Acidisarcina polymorpha: one gene and its partner. The protein of the gene in region 1 interacts with the protein of each later gene in a pairwise test. Links are inferred from orthologs where the notes say so. Each region holds a gene or a part of one and is shown on either strand. Other genes may lie near its edges. The genes, in order: rlmB and ACPOL_RS06180.

Region 1 (7,054 bases):
TGGTCGCATGAGGCAAGCCGAGAATCTCGGCCAGCAGAATCCCCGTCTGCGCCGCGCCGAAATCATCAGACTGCAGTCCGGTGACGATCAGATCGAAGCTTTCAGATTCAATGGCGGCGGCCAGCGCGCGCGCCGTATTTGCCGAGTCCAACTGAACAAACCGATCGTCGTCGAGGTGAATCGCGCGGTCGGCGCCTTTGGCCAACGCCTCCCGAAGCACAGATTGTGCGCGGGCGGGCCCGGCAGTGATCACCACGACCTCGCCGCCGTGCTTCTCTCTCTGCCGCAGCGCCTCTTCGAGCGCATAAGCGTCTGGTTCATTCACCTCGTAGGAGACGTCATCGCGAATCCAGGTGCCCGATTCGTTCAGCTTGAGTGGTGCGTCTTTTTGGGGGACTTGCTTGATGCAGACGAGGATCTTCATGGGTTCGCATTCATAACGGCGGCAACCGCCCAGTATAGCGGAAGGGTCCTGCTTCCATTTAGCTACTGGCTTGCCAGATCAATGCTTCAAAGCTTGAACAGTTCTCGCAGGCGCCGGGTCTGGGCACGGCTGACGGGAATCTCCGTCTGCTTCTTGTCCGCCATCCTGAGCTGATAACTCGACTTGAACCATGGCACGACTTCCTTGATGTGATTGATGTTCACCACATAGGAGCGGTGCGCTCTCCAGAAGATTGCGGGGTCGAGCAAGTCCAGCAGTTCTTCGAGCGTGCGGCATTTCGATTGGCCTTCGAGCAAGGGAGTGGCGACCGAGATTGTTCCCTCATCGATAGCCGCGTAGCAGATATCTTTCTGGTCGATAAGCAGGAGCCGGCTTTGGGCCTGAACTACAATCTTCCCCGACTGGAGATTCGAAACGGAAGGCCGCGCGCCTGCCTGTTGCTGCTCCATCAGTCTCAGCAATGCTTCAATCCGGGTGCCGGTACTGTCGGGAGCACTGCTTTGCGCACGGTCTTCCCCTGATGAAGCGTGCATATCTGTCGTGCCCGAGTCCTGGACGCGTTGCCGGATCCGATCCAGCGCCTGGAGGACACGGGCATGATCGAAGGGTTTCAGCAGATAATCGATCGCGTTCACGTCAAAGGCGCGAACAGCATACTGATCGAAAGCGGTCGCGAATATAATCTGAGGCAAAGGGTACCCGTCTTTGAGTTCGCTCTTTTGTAGTTCGACCAGCCGCTTCAAAACCGCAAAACCATCAAGGCCCGGCATCTGCACGTCGAGGAAGACGACGTCCGGATGATGCGACTGGATAAGTTCTACGGCCTCGATCCCGTTGCGGCCCTGGGCAAGAACGTCAATGTCCCCCTCGTCGCGAAGCAGGTACTCGAGCTCTTCGCGGGCGAGTTGTTCGTCGTCGATGATCAGTGCGGTTATAGACATTGCGAGCCGACACCTGAGTATAGAAGATTTAAAGACTTGTGGCTCTCGTCCAACGGAGCGCTGTCTTCTTCGGATCGCCGCCAAAACGCAGGTTCAAGGCATCGCCGCGGAGCACCAGGTAGGTAAATAGAGCCGCGTCCACAATCACTTCGTGGATGAGCAACGGGTGGCGGAACTCGAAGCCGGTCGCTTTCATGGGCCGCCCAACTGCCGTTTCCAGCTAAGACTGAAATGCTCGTAAACGAGAGGGCGTGTTGTCCGCTGCCAGGTCATGCCCGCAATGAACGCAGTATTGGTCCGTCGCAGAAACACTGCGATAGCATTGTCCGCAGCAAGCCGAGATCTGGCAGGCGCACTGCGGACAGAAATGGAAGTCCGCCTGGGTGCGTGTCCCACAGGCTGGGCAGCGGGATATGATTGGCTGGCGCAGCAGGAAGTAGAGCACAGAACCGATCCCCCCGGGCATAATGAGACAGATCGCGATCCAGAATCGGAGACTCATCGAGCGGCGTGGGGCGTCCTGGCTGACGTAGCCGACCATCAGGACGTATAACGCCGCCAGCGCGCTCCACGAAAGCGCGAAATAGATACGGAAGCCAACCGGCGGCGGTGGATGATTGCGATGCTCCGGCATCACGATCCAAAAGAAGTACTGAACGATGACAAAGACGAGGGCAGCAATTGCCACCGACCACCGTGGGATGAGCCGCATCTCATCGGCAAAAGTCGTACCTGTATCAGGGTCCCGGAGAGTTGTGGAGTCTTTCATCGCTTGATGATTGCTGGATAGAATCAAACCACGCTTGCATGTGGTCTCAGCAAAACAGACGGCCTACGAAGGTTAAAAGTTCCTTCGCCCGTAGCGCAGCGGTTGGTGGCTTTTCCAGCTCGCAATCAGAGCAGCAATGATTGCGGAGAAGAGAGTCAAAGCAAACAAGGTAACCATTGCCGGAAGATCGGAAAAATGCTCACCGGCAAAGATCTCATCGACACCGCTCCACAAGGCGGGAGTAAGTAGCGTCAACAGACTTACCGCGAGCAGTAGTGTGAATCCCTTATTCCGGCGGCGTCTCGCCCGGTCTTCGCGAAGGTTGGTCGCGGCCTCTCGAACGGCGCGCCGCGTTCGCTGGGCAACCGCGAGACTGGCACTGGCGCTTAGCCCATTCAGCGCTTGCACGATCTCCGGGTCGAACAACTCCGACCCTTCTTTGGAGGATGGCTCGGGGTTCATACCGCGCCTCTTCTGCTTTCGCGTAAGGAGTGCCTCGAGAGCGTCGCTGCTTTTCCGCCCGTGAGCGGCGCTTCGGAGACCGCGGCGATTCGCGGCTTCAATGCGGCAAGCCCGCGATAGAGCCGAGACTTTACCGTCGAAAGCGGTGCGCGGGTAACGGCGGCAATTTCATCGAGCGCCAAATCTTCATGAAAACGCAGCACCAATACCTCCCGATGCAACGGATCCAGCGTCAGAAGCGCCTCGGTGACGCGCTGTCCATCCTCCTGCGTTTTGTAGTGATCGAAAGGATTCGGTGCGTCGCTCGCGACTTCAAAAGGACGTTCATCTTCAGTCGACTCGCACATCTCGTCGAGCGAAGCCATCGTGCGCTTGCGCCGGAGGTCGATCAGCAGATTGCGGGCGATGGTAAAAAGCCAGGTATCGAAGCGCGCATTTCCGTTGTACTGCGCTCCCCGCAACAGGACGCGCATCCAGGTCTCCTGGAAAAGATCTTCAGCCACCTCGCGATTGCCAGTGAGGTACAGCAGATACCTGAGCAAACGATGCTGGTAGCGAACAATCAGTTCGTCCAGGAGGTTGGCGTCTTGCCGCTTGAGACCTTGGGCGATGACGGCGTTTTCCGCCTTCGACTGCTCGGTCAAGGTGAAGGTAGCGGCGCCCATGGCTTTCTCAGAGACGGTCGGCATGATCTTTAAGACGCGGGAGGAGGGTGAATCGATTATTTATTTCTGCAGGGCCCGACACCGGCATGGAAATCCAGCACCGCTAGGAGTGAGGTGCCGCGCGGCCAGAGTAGTCTGACGAGATCGGGATAGACTGAGAAGATGGAAGTTTTGTACGGTCTCCATCCCGTGCAGGAGGCTCTGCGCGCTGGGTTGCGGCGTTTTGACCACATTTGCGTGGCCAAGGAACGGACGGACGCGCGCCTGCAACAGATCATTGATGCCTGCCGGGAAGCTGGTGTTCGGCTGCGTTTCGAGCCGAGAGAACAGTTGACGCGGATAGCCCAGACCTCCGCACACCAGGGCGTGGTGGCGGTTGTGAGAGAGGCGTCCGTATTGGATCTGGAGGATCTGCTGGAATCGAGCTCCTCCGGTAAGGCGCGGCTTCTACTGGCGCTCGACGGCGTCGAAGACCCGCAGAATCTGGGCGCGCTCCTACGGACGGCGGATGGCGCCGGTGTCGATGGGGTGGTGCTAACCGAGCGGCGCTCGGCGCCCCTGAGTCCGGTCGCCATCAAGGCCTCTGCCGGTGCTTCGGAGCATATTCGCATTGCGCGGGTGGTCAACCTGGTGCGAGCGCTGGAGCAGATGAAGGCCGCGAATATCTGGTCGGTGGGCCTCGATGAGAGAGGTTCGCTCGACTACGACGAGTTCGACTTCACAGGGGATTGCGTCCTCGTGCTCGGTCGCGAAGGCGCAGGTCTGCATGACTTGGTCAAGAAGACCTGCGACCACTTACTGAAGATTCCGATGTTGGGTGGAGTGTCGTCCCTCAATGTGTCGGCTGCTGGCGCCGTGGTGCTGTATGAGGCCGCGCGGCAAAGAAGAGCACGATCGGTGGCGGGAGCGGGTCTCACCAACCCTGCCCCGGCAAAGAAGCGGAAGGGTTTGGGTTCATGAGTGGTTGGCAGTGGACGACAGTTATAGTTTTGGGAAGCTTGTTGAGCGCGAACAATTCGAGGGGACAACAGGGAGGATCTTCCCCAGCTTCGCCTCCTTCGACATCGCCGTCCACGCCGCAGACGACCCCGGGGAGCCCGGCTCCAGACGACCAGCAACCGCCGGCAGGAAGCGGCAAGGTGCTCTTCTCGCGGTCTCTAGAAGATGACAAGGCGAACGGCGACAAGGTCGCTGAACCGTCGGCCGCCGGCCAGGCAGTCCAGAAGCAGAACTCTCCACGGGGAATGTCAGCCGCTACCGTCGCCCGATTTCAAGCAACCGACGCGGAGCGGAATGCTCTGACTTTCCTCGCCTACGATCTGGACGTTCGCCTCGTCCCTCGTCAGGAGTCCATCGCGGTTCGAGCGCGTCTCCGGGTTCGCAATGATGGAGACAAGCCGCTCGAGCGGATCGCCTTGCAGCTATCTTCAGCGCTCAAGTGGGAGCAGATGCGCACAGCTGGCGCAGGAGTGAGCTTCGCCCAGCACCTGCTCGATAGCGATGCCGACCACACCGGCGCGGTCAATGAGGCCGTGATCACGTTGCCGCGCGCGCTTGCGCCGCAAGAGGAATTGCAGCTCGAGGTTCTCTACAGTGGGCAGATCTCCCTGAATGGAGAGCGGCTGGAGCGGATCGGCGCCCCCACAGCCGCTGCGGAAAAGTCGGATTGGGACAGGATTTCCGCAGACTTTGTCGGCATGCGCGGCTTTGGAAACGTACTCTGGTACCCGGTCAGCGCCCCCCCGGTGCTGCTCGGCGATGGAGCCAAGCTTTTTGCCGAAATGGGCAAGCAGAAACAGCGTCAGCAGCAGGCGACCATGAAAATGTCGGTGACCGCGGAGTTCACTGCGGAAATTGCGACGCCAAACCTCGCCCTTCTTAACGGACATGTCGTGCCAGTGGTCGAGACGGCTGCGCCCGAGAATTCTCATGCGGGAGTCATTACTGCGTCTCTTCCCGAGACGACTTTGGGCTTCTCGGCGCCCAGCCTGTTCTTGCTTGCGCGTCGCAAGGTGCAAGGCAGCGGCGTGCAGATATTCGCCGCGGCCGAAGATGTGGCCAGCACCCAAAGCCTGCAGACGGCGGTCAGGGAGGTGACCCCGCTGGTGCAACAGTGGCTGGGGCAGAAGCCGAATGCGCTATTGACGGTAGTGGGCCTCGCCGAGGCCAACGATGCCCCCGCGGAAGAGCGCGACGTGTTTTTGGCAGGCTTCAAGGCGTCTCCCGACCCTCACGAGCTGGATAATGCGATGGTCCACTCCCTCGCGCATGCGTACTTTGCTTCTCCCCGTCCATGGCTGAACGAGGGTGTAGCCCAATTTCTCGGAAGCTTGTGGGTTGAACAGGTTGATGGGCGGAAGACGGCTCTCGAATCCATGGCGTCGGAGCGAGGAGCGCTGTCGCTCGCAGAGCCCGCAACTCCTGGCGAGACTGGCGGCGAGGATTTGCTGGATGCCTCCGATCCGGTCTTCTATCGGACCAAGTCTGTCTATGTGCTGTGGATGCTCCGTGACTTGGCCGGCGATGCCGCGCTCGCCGCAGCGCTCCGCTCGTATCATCCCGAGCAGGACACCACCTCAGACTACTTCGAGCGCTTGTTGGAAAAGGCAAGTGGCAAGGACTTGAAGTGGTTCTTCGATGCCTGGATCTATCATGATCGCGGACTGGCCGATCTTTCGATCACCGGGGTCTTTCCCAGCAAAGCCTCTGTCGCCGGCCAGTGGCTGGTAGCCGTGGACATTGCAAACGACGGTTTCGCCGAGGTCGAGGTGCCGGTGATCGTGCGATCCCGGGATACGACTGTGGCTGAGCGGCTGCGGGTACCGGCCCGGGGAACCGTCTCCCACCGCATGTTGATTGGCAGCCTGCCTACTGAAATTCAGGTGAATGACGGCACCGTTCCCGAGGTCGCGGAGAGTATCCACCTGCATACGCTGACGGCAGAGGCGAAGTAAGCCATTTTTCACATGGCTTCTCTAATAAGCTCGCAGGCGCCGAAGCGCTTTAGCGTCCCTCCAAGGGCTGGGCAGCAATAGCCCTTTCCGGCTGAATCAGAACTTCTGGTTTCTGCAGAGTACCGGTGATTTTGAGTGAGTTGGAAGGGGAGGGGTCGGCTAGATTCATCTCGCGATTAAACGTGATGGTGCCGGTAAGCGGCACCACCTCAGCGCCGCGCAGGACCCTCGATCTTTCTAACGTTAAGACACTTTTGGCGATCGTTCCATCTGCAGTCCAGGTGTCGAATTTGGCCAGCGCTGATTGGGCCCCATCCTCATCTCCTGGGGATAAATCAACCGGCAATCCGCCTTTCAGCCAATCCCAATGGAACGTTCCCGAGGCCGAAGAGATCAATTGTTCCCGTTCGTAGCCGGAGAACCGAAGCCTTGTCTTCAAGTTGATCATTCCGGGTCCCCACTTCTCTTTGAACATCGCGGCAGTTGCAGCGGAAGACGAGTGATCGAGCTGTGCTTCGACCTCGTAGTGAGGTGTTCCGCCCGAGACTCGCAAGGCGCCAGTTAGGTGGAGGGACCCGTCAAGTGCGCGTCCGATTAAAGACTTCACCTCAACCGCATGGTCTCTTATGCTGACCGCGGCGTTCAGGTCACGCACCGTGAAGCTTCCTATTGAAAACTCAGCAATCTGGACGTTTCCGGTAAGAGTCGGCCATATATGTTGGCCCACATCGACTCGTTCTAAAAGTTCTTGCACCAGCTCTCTGCGGCGTCCTGCTCCAAGCAGAGCATTCTGTGCAGTGGCGGCATCGAGGGAACCG
Region 2 (7,075 bases), 190 kb from region 1 along the record:
AGCGAATACCGATGTCCAGGCGCTCCAGCTTTGTCAGGCTCCGGTGAAACTACAGCTCGGAGTGAAGCTGACCAGCGGACTCGGCGCCGGCGCGAACCCGGACGTCGGCCGCCGTGCCGCCCTCGAGGACTCGGACAAGATCATCGAGGCCCTCGAAGGCGCAGACATGGTTTTTGTGACGGCCGGCCTGGGTGGCGGCACCGGGACCGGTGCGGCACCAGTGATTGCGTCTTTAGCCAGCGAGATGGGAGCGCTTACCGTGGCCGTGGTCACCCGGCCATTTGGCTTCGAGGGTAAACGGCGGATGAAGCAGGCCGAGCGCGGCATGGAGGAATTGCTCGAAAGCGTGGACACGATGATCGTGATTCCCAATGAGAAGCTGTTGGCCGTCGCCAAAGATGCAGGGTTCTTCGAGTCATTCCGGATCGCGGATGACGTCCTGCGGCAGGGTGTGCAGGGGATCTCAGACATCATCACCATTCCCGGCATCATCAATCGCGATTTCGCCGACGTGAAGACCACCATGGCTGGAATGGGCTATGCGGTCATGGGAACAGCCATGCGAGCCGGCGCGAATCGCGCCATTGAAGCGGCGCAGGCTGCGATGGCCTCTCCTCTGCTCGAAGATGGAGCCATCGACGGAGCGCGCGGCATCCTCATCAACATCAGCGGTTCGAGCACACTCAAGCTCAGCGAGGTCAACGAAGCTTCCAGCCTGATCCAGAATGCCGCCCATGAAGATGCCAACATCATCTTCGGCGCGGTGCTCGATGAAGCCATGGGTGACGACGTCAAAATCACAGTGATCGCGACCGGTTTTCGCCAGGAGCAACCGGAACGCCGCGAGCGCATGCTAAATTCTGTGCTCAATGCCCATGTCCCGCCGATGGCGTTCGTCCGCAGTGAGACTGCGAATGACACTCCGCGATTCGCCGGAGAGGCTCGAGACGAAGCGGCCTCTTTCCGGAAGCCGGAAGAACCGCCCGTCATCGTCTACTCCACCGGTTCTTTGAGGATGGAGGAGCCGACTTCCCCGAATATCACGGCCGTGGCGGACCCCACCCACGACGTGGACTTCCTGCAGCCGATTGATTTTGCAAGTCGAGAAGGAGAGGACGTGGAGGGCGCGCCGAAAGAGCATCTGGTGATGGTTGCAAATAGGCCACAGCCGCGCATGTACAGCGGGTCCTTGGACGCTGAGGAGCATGACACGGAACGGGAAGACCTCGACGTCCCAGCGTTTTTGCGTCGGGGAGGGCTGTGACAGGTTTACACTTAGACAGGTTTACACTGAGGGAGTGATTCAGCTTTGAGGTTTCAGGTGGATGTCCCGAGGTCGCGCAACCGCGACGCTGGCTCCGGGTCTAAATTACTTCCGGTTCACGGCGGTTTTGGTTGTATCCCGATTTGGAAGGCATCTTACTATTTTGGGACTCCGGCTGGAATTTAGCAGCAAGAGAAGAAATGCCTTACCTTACCGATCATTACACTCTGAGGGTACCCGTTCTTCTAGAGACCTGAAATTTATGAAACTGAACACACTCATAAAGTCATTATTGACGTCCCTTCTAATGCCGCTGGGAGCGGCGATGTCGCCGGTTTGCGTAGCAGCGACCGTCCATCACGTCCACCATCATGCCGGACAGGCCACCGCGTTGCATGCAGTCTCTGCGCATTCTGCTCATGCATCGACGCTTCAAAGACGAGCGGTCCATGCAGCTGGCTACGCGGGTGCTCATACCGTCGTGCATTCCTCCGGAAGGGCGGGCATGCGGAGGGCGAGCCTGGCTTACCGCCGGCGCCGTTCGTTCGAGCGATTTACGGGAAGCTCGTTTGTCGACGCCGACCTGACCACCGGGGACGTCACCGCCGGGGAAGACCCGGTGGTCAGAGCGGCTGCGGTCGAAGCTCTAGGAAATATGAATGGTACGGTTGTGGCCATCGATCCGAAGAACGGCCGCATTCTCGCCATGGTGAACCAGAAGCTCGCCTTGAGCGGGGGCGCCGAACCATGCTCGACGATCAAGGTTTCTGTTGCCTTGGCAGCACTGCAGGAAGGCATTATTACCAAGGACACTCCGGTCAACCTGGGCGGCAGCTATCACATGACGCTCACCGAGGCTCTGGCCCACTCCAACAACCTTTATTTTGAGACCCTCGGCCGGACCCTCGGATTTGAGCGAGTTCGCCATTATGCAAATCAGTTTGGTCTGGGGGAGTTGGCTGGCTACAATATCCCGGGCGAGACCCTGGGCACCTATCCAGACGAGGTACTTCCAGAGGCTCAGGGCGGCGTCGGCAGAATGTGCAGCTTCGGCGAGGGCGTTTCGATGACGCCGCTGCAGTTGGGTGCTCTCGTCTCCTCCATTGCAAATGGAGGGACCCTTTACTACCTCCAGCATCCAACCACGCCCCAGGAGGTGCTTGATTATCATCCTAAGATCAAGCGCACCCTCGATATTTCGAAAGTGATTCCAGAAATCCAGGACGGTATGCACGCTGCGACTCTTTACGGTACCGCCCGCAGCCTCCGTGCAAACTTCAACGAGTTTCCGGTGATGGGCAAGACCGGCACCTGCTCGAACAATGGCACCCGGTTTGGCTGGTTTGCTTCCTACGCAGATACCCAATATGGACGCATAGTCACGGTCTTCTTCCTCGAAGGAGGACGTCCCACCTTCGGACCTCGCGCCGCGGAGTTGACCGGAGTCTTCTATCGGAATCTTTGGGACCACAGCTACTTCGTGGAGAAATCGGCACCGGATCAATCAACCGCGCCAGGCAATGCTACCGTGCTGGGCGTCTCGCAATAACAATGCAAGGGTTAGTCATTCAAGACCGGCCTCCGACTGGAGGCCGTTTGTTTTTCGGCGGAGAATAAAGAGAAGTCGGTCAAAATTGCAGGAGAGTGCGTTCGATCAGCTTCTTCCCCGGAGATGCCAAGACGCCCTCTGCTTGGCATCGACGACACTAGTAGAATGCGCTGGGTGCCAATGAAGATTCTTACCGCTAAAGAGATGCGCGAAGTCGACGTACGGACGGTCGAGCAATATGGCGTCGCTGCGACGACGCTGATGGAGAATGCCGGCGCAGCGGTTGCTCGCTTTGTGCTTCGCGAGTTTCCCGACTATGCCCGCATCACGATTCTTTGCGGACGGGGCAACAATGGTGGGGATGGCTTTGTGGCCGCCCGCGCACTCGCCGAGGCTGGACGGGTCGTCGCTGTCCTGCTTCTTGGAGAAGCGGCTGACCTCAAGGGCGATGCCAAGGTCATGTTTGAGCGCCTTCCGCAGCGGGCCCTCTTCGCGAAGGACGAAGCAGCGCTCGACGAACCTTCTGTCCGAGCGCTTTTCAGCAATACTGAACTATTTCTCGATGCCGTCGTAGGAACTGGCTTCCAGCCCCCCTTGCGTGGCGTCGTGGCTGCCCTCGCCGAACGCATCCATGGCCTCGAAGCGCCGGTGGTTGCCGTCGATCTTCCGTCCGGGTGGGACGCCGACTCGCGCGGGGCCGACTCGCCTGGGGCCTTCCGTGCCGATGCAGTTGTCACCTTCACCGCACCGAAGCCGGCCCACCTATTTGGCAACATGACGCGAGGGGGGATCGTGGTCGCCGGGATTGGTTCTCCCGAAGAAGCCATCATTTCAACGACTGGCTTGACGTGGAGCGGTGCGGCAGCCGAAGTCTCCCATAAACCCCGCGTTCCAGACAGCAACAAGGGAATGTTTGGCCACGTTCTCGTCGTAGGAGGAGCAAAAGGGACGGCGGGAGCTGCTGCAATGGCGTCGGTCTCAGCTCTTCGCGCCGGCGCTGGACTGGTGACGGCCGCGGTTCCGGAATCAATTCTCCCGACGGTGGCGCGCGCCGCACTTGAGCTCATGACTGTCCCCCTGGTTCAGGGCAAACACGGGGAGATCGCTCGCGTCAACGCAGATCCTGAACGCCTCAAATTTTTGATCGAGAAGATCACGGTTTTGGCCGTGGGTCCCGGGATCTCCCAGCATCCGGAAACGGCCGAATTTGTGATCGAACTGGTTAGACAGTCGCGATTGCCTCTGGTCCTTGACGCTGACGCCCTGAACATCGTCTCGAAGAACCCCGAGCTTCTCGACGGAAGCCAGCGCCCGGTGATCATCACGCCTCACCCGGGCGAGATGGCGAGACTCATCGGTGGGAGTGTCAAGGACGTTCAGGCGGATCGCGAGAATACTGCTCGCAACTTCGCCACGCGTCATCAGGTTACCGTTGTCCTCAAAGGCTGGCGAACTTTGATAGCGCATCCCAACGGCGCGGTCGCCGTAAACACTACCGGCAACCCGGGTATGGCGAAGGGAGGCAGCGGAGACATCCTCACCGGAATCGTTGCGGCCATGGTCGCACAATATGCCCGCGATCCGGCTGCCGAGAACGTCGCTGCGGCAGTCACGGCCGCCGTCTACCTCCACGGACTGGCTGCGGATCTGGCGGTGTTGGAACAAGACGAACATACCTTGCTGGCGACCGATACAGTTTCACATCTTTGTAACGCTTTCCGCTATCGCTCTAAGGACAAAGGCGGGTATGTTTGGTTACAGGGGTTTCCAAATGCCGAAGACAGAAGATATGACAGCGGAGACAACCAGCAACGAAGGCCAGGTGTTTGAAACGAACGGAAGCGATGAGACCATTGGCGTCGGGCGAGAGATCGCCAAGCTGCTGACCCCGCCCAAATTTCTGATCCTTCGCGGCGATCTGGGTGCTGGCAAGACCACGCTGGTCAAGGGAATTGCCGAAGGTTTGAATGCAGCTGAAGCGGAGGAAGTAACTAGCCCGACCTTCACTCTGATCCACGAGTACGAGGGCCAGTTTCCTGAGTCCGGACACGAGACGCCCGTGAAGTTGTACCACCTGGACCTGTATCGAGTGGATGCGGAAAGACAGCTTGAAGCTTTGGGACTCGATGAGCTGGCGGGTCCGGATAGCATCGTTTTGGTTGAATGGGGGGAAAAATTTCCCAGTGTGGTTAAGCGCAGCGATGGAGAAATTGTGGTGAAGTCCGCTGGCGGTGACGCCCGCCGGATTACTGTGAACCTGCGTTGAGCGCTTTTCCGCCAGGCCGAGCGGCACCGATCCTGGCTAGCTTTGATATCCCAAGCCAGCTTTAATATCCCATGTCGGCCAAGCCGAGGAGCAGTGTATCTTCGGGATCCGTTGACTACGCTCTAAACATAAGGAACAGGATCGCGCCCAGGACGACCAGAAGCAGCACTACGATCGAGATCGCCCAGGTTCTGACGGTCTTCTTGAGGGAAGTTAGCGCCTCGAGAGTTTGGGCTTGCCGTTGCGTCTCCGACTCGAAAGACTTGCTGATCCAGGTCAAGCGCTCCTGCAGATACTTAAGGTCGGCGGTCTGATTCTTCAGCTGCCCATTGAGGTCCCGCAAAGACGCGCGTATCTCCTCATACTCCTCCTCCCGATGATGGTCATCTGGGGTTGGCATAGCCGCCCCGCCGCCAGCGCTAAGCACATTGGTGCCCAGCACACTGCGCTCCAGCAGCGGCAGTACGCGCGCAAGATACGGCAGAAGAACTCGAAGTTGAAGCAAGATGCGCCACATGGAAGGACGAGGATCCTTTTTGTCTTCAAGAGACAGAGCGGTTATAGGAGTATGACTGAGTTCGGCGTGCGCTTCCTTCAGATTCGGAGACGGGCTTTGTTCGTCGGACGCCAATTCGATGAGACGGTCTATTTCGGAGACTTGCCTGGTGAATGGTGACTTTGCCATAGGGAAGGTTGTAAGGGATCCATCGCTGTTCTTAGTGAGAGCCGTTGGCCGTTGCCGCTCGCTGCCGCAGCGAGTGAAGGACTACCCGTAGCATCTCATCTTCGGGAGCTGGCTTGCCAGTCCAGATCTCGAATTGCCGAGCGCCCTGATGCACGAACATCTCGATGCCGGTGATCACGGGAATGTTCTTCGCCCTCGCTGCTTTGATGAGCGGCGTATCGATAGGGTTATAAACCAGGTCGAAGACGATTCGCGCATTGATCTCTTCCGGCTTCAGCAAGGAGTGGGTCTTCACGCCACCCATTCCGACGGGCGTTGCATTCACAATGACATCAAAATCGCTCTTGCCAAGCTGTTCGGCTTTTGCGACCTTGGCTTTCGCTTCCTTGGCGAGTTTTTGAGCATTGAGCAAGCTTCGGTTCAGGATCGAGACCTCGGCGCCTTTTTCCTTGAGTCCGAAGACTGCGGCCCGGGCAGCGCCGCCTGCACCCAACACCAACACCTTCGCGCCGCGGAGAACTAAACGCTTCTCCAGCGGTCGAACCACGGCAGCCACATCGGTGTTGAAACCGTACAATTTTCCATCCTGAGAGCGGACGACGGTGTTGCAGGCGCCGATTTTTTCCGAAATGGCGTCGGTCTTTTGCAGATGCTTCAAGATTTCCTGCTTGAACGGCATCGTCACACTCAGCCCGCTCAAAGGAACCTCGCGAACCAGAGTCAGCAAGTCGCTTAGGGCCGAGGTCTGAAGCGGCAGGTATACGGAGTTCACTCGTTCTCGCCGAAAGGCGGCATTCAGCATCGTCGGGGAGAGTGAGTGCGTCACTGGATTGCCGGCAACTCCGTAAACTTTGGTCGCGGCGTCAAGTTGATCGACCCGGTAAAGTTCGAGCAGCGTCTGTGCCGAAAGCTGTCCAGGCGCCGTTTCCTCCCCCGTTGTTGCTGAGGCAAAGGTGAACACGCTGCCGGAGCGGGGCCCAAGAATGCGGCTGATGACGCCCTGTTCGCCCATACAAATACCCACCACATTGGCCTTGTCTCGTGCACGCTCCAGAAAGCGGATCAAGGCGACGTTGTCGGCCAAGCTGCGGGCGGTTGAGACTACTTTGATGAACTCCGGCTCGAAGGCTAGCATCCGCTCGAAGACGCCGTCCAGGTCTTTAGTGGTCACGAAATCGTGGTAGGACAGGATCAGCCCGCCGCCCTGTGCCCGCAACTTATCCATCGCTGCGGGGCGGATCTCCTCGGCGGTCTGCAATTCCACGTCAACCAGTTGACAGCCTGAGGCGATCGCCTTTTGAAGGACGTCCA

The links.
Region 2: the proteins of rlmB (region 1) and ACPOL_RS06180 interact in binary tests that used the Escherichia coli proteins (3 or more experiments, as listed by UniProt). The link is inferred for Acidisarcina polymorpha from one-to-one orthologs.

The regions. Positions count from the first base shown.
Region 1 is NZ_CP030840.1:1,593,225-1,600,278, reverse strand. The notes cover bases 2,398-5,343. They hold rlmB (23S rRNA (guanosine(2251)-2'-O)-methyltransferase RlmB), read left to right. Parts: upstream 2,398-3,444; coding sequence 3,445-4,242; downstream 4,243-5,343. Other genes in these bases: ACPOL_RS07040 (M1 family aminopeptidase), read left to right, coding at 4,284-5,343; ACPOL_RS07050 (RNA polymerase sigma factor), read right to left, coding at 2,614-3,306; ACPOL_RS07055 (hypothetical protein), read right to left, coding at 2,398-2,617. Outside these bases: ACPOL_RS07070 (electron transfer flavoprotein subunit beta/FixA family protein), read right to left, coding at 1-424; ACPOL_RS07065 (LytR/AlgR family response regulator transcription factor), read right to left, coding at 511-1,386; ACPOL_RS33460 (hypothetical protein), read right to left, coding at 1,415-1,582; ACPOL_RS07060 (zinc ribbon domain-containing protein), read right to left, coding at 1,607-2,155; more of ACPOL_RS07055, read right to left, coding at 2,228-2,397; more of ACPOL_RS07040, read left to right, coding at 5,344-6,236; ACPOL_RS07035 (AsmA family protein), read right to left, coding at 6,286-7,054. UniProt on the Escherichia coli protein: Specifically methylates the ribose of guanosine 2251 in 23S rRNA.
Region 2 is NZ_CP030840.1:1,404,979-1,412,053, reverse strand. The notes cover bases 2,352-5,318. They hold ACPOL_RS06180 (NAD(P)H-hydrate dehydratase), read left to right. Parts: upstream 2,352-2,993; coding sequence 2,994-4,643; downstream 4,644-5,318. Other genes in these bases: ACPOL_RS06170 (hypothetical protein), read right to left, coding at 5,195-5,318; tsaE (tRNA (adenosine(37)-N6)-threonylcarbamoyltransferase complex ATPase subunit type 1 TsaE), read left to right, coding at 4,603-5,079; ACPOL_RS06185 (penicillin-binding transpeptidase domain-containing protein), read left to right, coding at 2,352-2,813. In the rest of the region: cell division protein FtsZ, read left to right, coding at 1-1,264; more of ACPOL_RS06185, read left to right, coding at 1,527-2,351; more of ACPOL_RS06170, read right to left, coding at 5,319-5,764; aroE (shikimate dehydrogenase), read right to left, coding at 5,796-7,075. UniProt on the Escherichia coli protein: Bifunctional enzyme that catalyzes the epimerization of the S- and R-forms of NAD(P)HX and the dehydration of the S-form of NAD(P)HX at the expense of ADP, which is converted to AMP.